3 regions of the Streptomyces sp. NPDC048504 genome follow, and region 3 is predicted to be linked to each of the others. Evidence: riboswitches for the same ligand, from Rfam matches in the RefSeq annotation. Region 3 holds a riboswitch; each other region holds the start of a gene.

Region 1 (2,195 bases), on a different contig from region 3:
CGGTGCGTACGGGGGAACACGCACCGGAGCGGGGAGCCCGTGGGGGACGGGGGTGACCCTCACGAGGTCTCCATGGTGGAGTCCACGGTTGTGAGGGCGCTGTGGTTCAGCTGGGAGCTACTTAAGGTGCAGCTGCTGACCCGGGTAGATGAAGTCGGCGTCGTCGATGATGCTCTTGTTCAGCTTGAACAGCTGCTGCCAGCCGCCCTTCACCTTGTGCTTCTCGGCGATGGAGCTGAGGGTGTCGCCCTTGACGACCTTGTACTCGCCGTCACCCTTCTTGACCTTCTTGCCGGTCGGGGTGGTGACGGTCTTCTTGGCGGCCGGGCGCTCGGCGGAGCGGGAGGCGGTGGTGTCGCTCGTGGAGCGCTCGGTGGTGGTCTTGGAGGAGCTGGAGCTGTTCGAGCCGCTCGACGAGCTGGAGCTGCCGCCGGAGTAGGAGGCGCTCGACAGGCCGGTGCCACAGGTGGGCCAGGCGCCCTTGCCCTGGGCGGCGAGAACCTTCTCGGCCACGGCTATCTGCTGGGACTTGGAGGCCTGGTTCGCGGTGGAGGCGTAGGCGGTGCCGCCGTACGCGGCCCACGTCGAGGCGGAGAACTGCAGGCCGCCGTAGTAGCCGTTACCGGTGTTGATGGACCAGTTGCCGCCGGACTCGCAGCTGGCGACCGTGTCCCACTCGGACGCGGTGGCGGCGGAGGCGCTGCCGGTCGCCATGAGCGGGGCGGCTATCGCGACACCGGTGACGCCGGCGAGCGTGGCGACGCGGGTGGCCTTGGACGGACGGCGGTGCTTGCCCTTGCTGGAAAACAGCATGGAAAATCCCAATCCCCTCACCGACGCCTGCGAGGTGAGCTGTCGGGTTCGGGCCGTGTGAGTTGCCCGGCCGCGACTCGTACGTCTCGTACGAGGCGCGACTTAACCCCAAGCCGGTTCCGGTCGTCTCTCGACTCCCGGGCCCGGCGCTTACCTGGGTCCCCCGCTCCTGCCTACGGCGCTTGACGCGACGACTGTTCCCGGAGGCCGCTGGCAGGACTCGGCGTGTGCGGCAACCGGGGCTCGTGGTGACGAGCGGCCTCGACCGTAGACAGGGAATCGGCGGAATTTCAAAGACGATCAGGGCTTCTGAGACTCATCCCACACTTTGATCAAACCGGACATTCAGCTCGAAGCGTGACGTGAACTCCCGCCGTTCGCTTGCTACTTTTCGTCCGCTTCCGTACCGACGTCCAAGGTCTGACCGGCGGCGATCTGGGTCGGATCGGCGCCTATCACCTTTTTGTTCTCGGCGTAGAGCGCACGCCATCCGCCGTCGTAGCCAAGGGAGTCGGCGATGGACGCGAGGGAGTCGCCGGCGCGGACGGTGTAGGTCTGCGGCGACACGCTTTCCTCGGCACTGGCCCCGCGATGCTTGCCGACGCTCTGCTGACTGGTCTGCTGCTCGCCCTGCTCGTCGGAATCGCCGAGCGCGCCCGTGTCGACGAGGCTCCACTTGCCCACCGCCTGGGCCGAGTTGTCCGATTCGTCGATTTTCGGGGAGGCGGCGACCGAGTCGTTGCCGGCCGAAGGGGTGGTGGACTTGTCGGACTTGGCGGAGTTGTCCGTCGCGGTGGGCGAGGGGCTGGCCGAGGAGTCACTGCCGGAGTCGCCGGACGCGTCGGACGAAGTCGAGTCCGTGGCGCCGGAGTCGGACAACCCGGAGGAAGCAGACGAGTCGGACGAGTCCGCGGAATCGGAACCGGAGGAGTCGGTCGGGCCGGCCGACGGGGAGTCACTCGCGAGGCCGGTGTCGACGTCCGTCGAACCCGAGGTCGTGGTGAGACCGGAGAGCAGCGCGCAGGTGGTCCACGCGGAGGTGCCCTTGTCGTCGAGGACCTTCTCGGCGACGGCTATCTGCTGGGAGCGGCTGGCCAGGTCGGCGCTCGGGGCGTAGGCGAGGCCGCCGTACTTCTCCCATTCGTCCTGGGTCATCTGCAGGCCGCCGTAGTAGCCGTTGCCGTCGTTCATGCTCCAGGAGCCGCCGCTCTCGCAGTTGGCCACCTTGTCCCAGGTGGTGCCGTCGGCGGCGTTCGCGGAGGCGGCCCCGAGGAGGGGGATGGCGATGGCGGAGCCGGTCACCCCGGCCGCGACGAGGAGAGCCGGAGCCTGACGGGGGCGACGGTGACGACCGTTCCCGGAGAGCATGCGGAAGCCTTTCG
Region 2 (2,195 bases), on a different contig from region 3:
TAATCCCCGTGAAACGTCGACGATTGACGTGTGTTCCGTGACTCTATTGCAATGAGCGGGAATTTCCGATGGCGGGCCGGAATCCATGGATATTTTTTGGACAGGAGGGCTCCGGAAACACCGAAAGCCCCGGCCGGGCGGGCCAGGGCTTCGGGAAGTGCGGAGGTGCGTCGTCAGACGTTCACACCGTGCTTGCGGAGGTAGGCGACGGGGTCGACGTCGGAGCCGTACTCGGCGGTCGTGCGGGCCTCGAAGTGGAGGTGCGGGCCGGTGACGTTGCCGGTCGCCCCGGAGAGGCCGATCTGTTGGCCCGGGGTGACCGTCTGGCCGACGGCGACACCGATGGACGACAGGTGGCCGTACATGGTGTACATGCCGTCGGCCATCTTGATCACCACTTGATTGCCGTACGAGCCGCCCCAGCCGGCCTCGACGACGGTGCCGGAGCCCACCGCGTGCACGGAGGTGCCGGTCGAGGCGTGGAAGTCGATGCCGGTGTGGGCACCGGAGGACCACAGGGAGCCGCCGGTCTTGTAGCCCGTGGAGACGTACGAGCCGGTGACCGGCGCGACGAAGGTGTTGAGCTTCTTGCGCTCGGCGGCGCGGGCGGCGCGTACCTCGGCCTCGCGCTCCGCCTTGGCCAGTGCCGCGGCCTTGGCGCGGGCGACCTCCTTGGCCAGAGCTTCGTCCGCGGCCTGCTGCTGGGCGACGGCCTGGGCGTCGATCTTCTCGGCGACGGCGTCGCCCATGGCGACGACGGGGGTGAGACCGGTCTGCTCGGCGGCGGGCTCCGCAGCGAACGCCGGGGCTGCGGCCAGGGTGCCTACGACGCCGGAGGTGGCGAGAGCCGCGACACTCGCGGCACGAACGGTGGTGCGGTGGGTCCGGCTCGGGCGACGGTGCTTCCCGGTGGCGCGGGTGAACGCCATGGAGTGGCTGGTCCTTTCCTTCCTTCTCGCCTACCGGGTTAGCTGACGGGTTCGGAGCAGGAAGGTCTCCTACGGACCCCCTCGCTGTGCGCGCGGGCGTCCGATTCACCCCAGGGACCTGGGTCCCCGGCTCCCCTGGCTCGCGCCGTACGGGGACTCGGCGATGACTGTCCGGTGCCGCGAGTGCGGCGCGGTGCCTGACGGACAGCCGGACCGACGCTAAGGGGGGCCACTTTCAATCCCCAAACGGATCACGGGTTTTGTTGCACATGCCACAGGGCAGACGGGCAACCTCTCCCCCAATTCGGACATTAGGGGGCCCTGGTGACTCTTCAGTCACCAGGGCCCCCACGCGCGCGTGCCGCTCGTCGGCTCGCTACGGGTCGTCTACTCGGCCGCGACGACGGTCACTTCGCCGATGCCGAGAGCCTCGACGGGCTCCTTGATCTGCTCCGCGTCGCCGACCAGGATCGTCACCAGACGGTCCACCGGGAAGGCGTTCACGACCGCCGCGGTGGCCTCCACGGTGCCGGTCGCGGCGAGCTGCTGGTACAGCGTCGCCTGGTAGTCGTCGGGCAGGTGCTGCTCGACCTGGTCGGCCAGCGTGCTCGCGACGGCCGCGGCGGTCTCGTACTTGAGCGGCGCCACCCCGACGAGGTTCTGTACGGCGATGTCCCGCTCGGCGTCGGTGAGTCCGCCCTCGGCGAGCTTGCGGAGCACCGTCCACAGGTCGTCCAGCGCGGGACCGGTGTTCGGCGTGTCCACGGAGCCGCTGATGGCGAGCATCGAGGCGCCCGTGCCGTCGGGTGCCGAGCGCAGCACCTGGCCGAACGCCCGCACACCGTAGGTGTAGCCCTTCTCCTCGCGCAGGACGCGGTCCAGGCGGGAGGTGAGGGTGCCGCCGAGGCAGTACGTGCCGAGCACCTGGGCGGGCCACACGCGGTCGTGCCGGTCGGCTCCGACGCGGCCGATGAGCAACTGCGTCTGGACGGCGCCGGGACGGTGCACGATCACGACCCGCCCGGTGTCGTCGGCGGTCACCGGCGGCACGGGACGCGGCTGCGCGGTGGAGCCTGTCCACGAACCCAGGGTGTCGGCGAGGAGCGCGTCCAGGTCGATGCCGGTGAGGTCGCCGACGACCACGACGGTGGCCGTCGCGGGGCGGACGTGCCGCTCGTAGAACGCGCGTACGGCCCCGGAGTCGATCTTCTGGACGGTCTCCTCGGTGCCCTGGCGCGGGCGCGACATGCGCGAGGTCGCCGGGAA
Region 3 (2,195 bases):
CGTTACCTGGATGTGGCCGACCTTCTCGGCCGTATCAACCCGGCGCACAACGGTGACACGTACCGTGGTCTGAGGGCCGCTCAGGCACTGGTCGCCAAGGCCGCCGAGCTGCGGGACGCGCTGGCGCTGATGCACCAGCGGGGTGAGACCGAACTGCACGCTCCCACCCTCGCGCGGGCGCTGCGCGTGCTGGACGGGGAGCGCCGCACGGCGCGCGTCACCCTGCCCGCGCCCTCCGACAGTTGACGGAGACACAGCCGCCTCGGGCGGCGTCCAAACCGGCCGAACGACGTACCCCTGATCGGCGTAGTCACTTCTCCGTCCATGCGGCCGTCCGGGTTGCGCAACACGCGTAGCCCGAGGGCCGCCTGAAGTGTTCCGGTGCTGGTCCGGGGGCCTGACACCCCTCGACGCCCCTTCGAACACGGGGGTGTCCACCCGAACGGGTGAGTGGTGAGTAACCCCACAAATCCCCGGTTCCGTTGGGCTTTTCGGAGATTCATAGGTGAAGATCCCTGTCTGACGACAAGACCCCGCCGCAGCGGCGGGGCGATCCGGGCGGACGCCGAGTCCTGCCGCCGCCCGGATGACAGGTCGACAGGATTGCATCGGCAGGAGTGGAGGACCCAAGCACGACGGGTCGCCGGGACGGTCACGCCATGACCGGGTCGAGCAGCCCTTGGGGTGAAGCCGCGTCAGCGGCCGGGCAACTTCGCCAGCCCGAATCCGACAGGTCATCCTTCACAGGCGGCTGACGAAGGGTTGCGCATGACTGCGCTCAATCGTGTCCCGTCGCTGATGGTCAGGGCCGGTACGGCCTCGGCCTTCGCCATCGCCGCTGTTGGCGGCTCCGTCGTGATACCGGGCGTCGCATCCGACGCCGCGGCCGCGACACCCGCGACGAAGGCGCTCCAGGTCGCGGCGTCCAAGAAGGGCGCCCCGTACAGGTACGGGGCCACCGGACCGGGCCGCTTCGACTGCTCCGGGCTCACGCTGTACTCGTACAAGAAGGCGGGCAAGAAACTGCCCCGTACGGCGGCCCAGCAGTACAACAAGACCCACCACATCTCGGCCAAGAGCCGCAAGGCCGGGGACCTCGTCTTCTTCCACTCGGGCTCCAGCGTCTACCACGTCGGCATCTACGCCGGCAAGGGAAAGATCTGGCACGCCCCGAAGACGGGGGACGTGGTGAGGCTGCAGAAGATCTGGACCAAGAGCGTCTGGTACGGCCGGGTCAGCTAAGAGCCAAGACCTGTCCGAATCTCCCGAGGGGGTGGTGGCCACCTGACAGGCCGCCACCCCCTCGGGTGTCCAGGGACGTTCACAACGCTGTCCTACGGCTCCTGCTGGCCCGCGGCGGTCACCGGCCGGGCCGGTACCGTCCAGGGCACCTCGATGGAGACCGTCTTGCCGCCCTCCAGGGTGGGCCGGACCTTGAGTTTGCCGCCGCACTCCGCGGTCAGCCAGCGGATGATCACCATGCCCCGGCCGTTGTCCTGCTGGACGGCGGCCGGCAGGCGTTTCGGGAACCGAGGATGGCTGTCGGTGACCCCGATGTGCAGCCGTTCGTCACGCTCCAGCTCGATGTCCACCGTGAAGGTGGGTGACTGCCCGAAGGTGTGCTGTACGGCGTTGGTGGCGAGTTCGGAGACGATGAGGCGGATGGTGTCGGCGACCTCCGTGTCCGCCGGAAGTCCCCATTCCACCAGGGTCCCGACGACGTAGGTGCGGGCGGTGGAGACCGAGGCGGGATCGCTCGGCAGAGTGACGGATGCTTCCAGATGGTCTGCCATGGCGCGGTCGTCCCTTTCCCGCGGGACCGGTGTCCGACACGGAGCGGATGGTTCGAGTACGGTCCCGGACTGGTGCTTCTTCGCCAGACTGCCATTACCGCGTCGGTAACGGTGGCGATCCACCAAGATATGCATATATCTGTCGCTCGAAGCGGTGAACTCTGCGACCCCAGACCGTATTTGGGCGGCTCGGAAGGAGTAAGGAGAAACCCATGCAGTACGGTCCCGCGGTGCGCCGCCGGAAACTGGGCGCGGAACTGCGCGCATTGCGTGCGGAGGCGGGGCTCACCAGCGGTGAGGCGGCCCGGCTGGTCGGCTGGCACCAGTCGAAGGTGAGCCGCATCGAGACGGGCGCGAGTGGCGTGAAAGCACCCGACGTCCGGTTACTCCTGGACGCCTACC

Evidence for each region. Region 3 has a riboswitch for cyclic di-AMP ahead of ACGFY9_RS12770 (C40 family peptidase). Riboswitches for the same ligand answer to the same signal wherever they lie in the genome.
Region 1: linked by a shared signal. The riboswitch ahead of ACGFY9_RS04755 (transglycosylase family protein) and the one ahead of ACGFY9_RS12770 (C40 family peptidase) in region 3 are both predicted to bind cyclic di-AMP.
Region 2: linked by a shared signal. The riboswitch ahead of ACGFY9_RS10355 (M23 family metallopeptidase) and the one ahead of ACGFY9_RS12770 (C40 family peptidase) in region 3 are both predicted to bind cyclic di-AMP.

The regions. Positions count from the first base shown of each region.
Region 1 covers NZ_JBICXA010000002.1:106,077-108,271, forward strand. The annotation lists gene ACGFY9_RS04755 (transglycosylase family protein) at 118-813, opposite strand; cyclic di-AMP (ydaO/yuaA leader) riboswitch at 823-1,004, opposite strand; gene ACGFY9_RS04760 (transglycosylase family protein) at 1,198-2,181, opposite strand.
Region 2 covers NZ_JBICXA010000003.1:559,761-561,955, forward strand. The annotation lists gene ACGFY9_RS10355 (M23 family metallopeptidase) at 174-929, opposite strand; cyclic di-AMP (ydaO/yuaA leader) riboswitch at 943-1,102, opposite strand; gene ACGFY9_RS10360 (M16 family metallopeptidase) at 1,317-2,195, opposite strand, start outside.
Region 3 covers NZ_JBICXA010000004.1:408,614-410,808, forward strand. The annotation lists gene ACGFY9_RS12765 (hypothetical protein) at 1-246, shown strand, start outside; cyclic di-AMP (ydaO/yuaA leader) riboswitch at 586-765, shown strand; gene ACGFY9_RS12770 (C40 family peptidase) at 769-1,242, shown strand; gene ACGFY9_RS12775 (ATP-binding protein) at 1,335-1,793, opposite strand; gene ACGFY9_RS12780 (helix-turn-helix domain-containing protein) at 2,006-2,195, shown strand, end outside.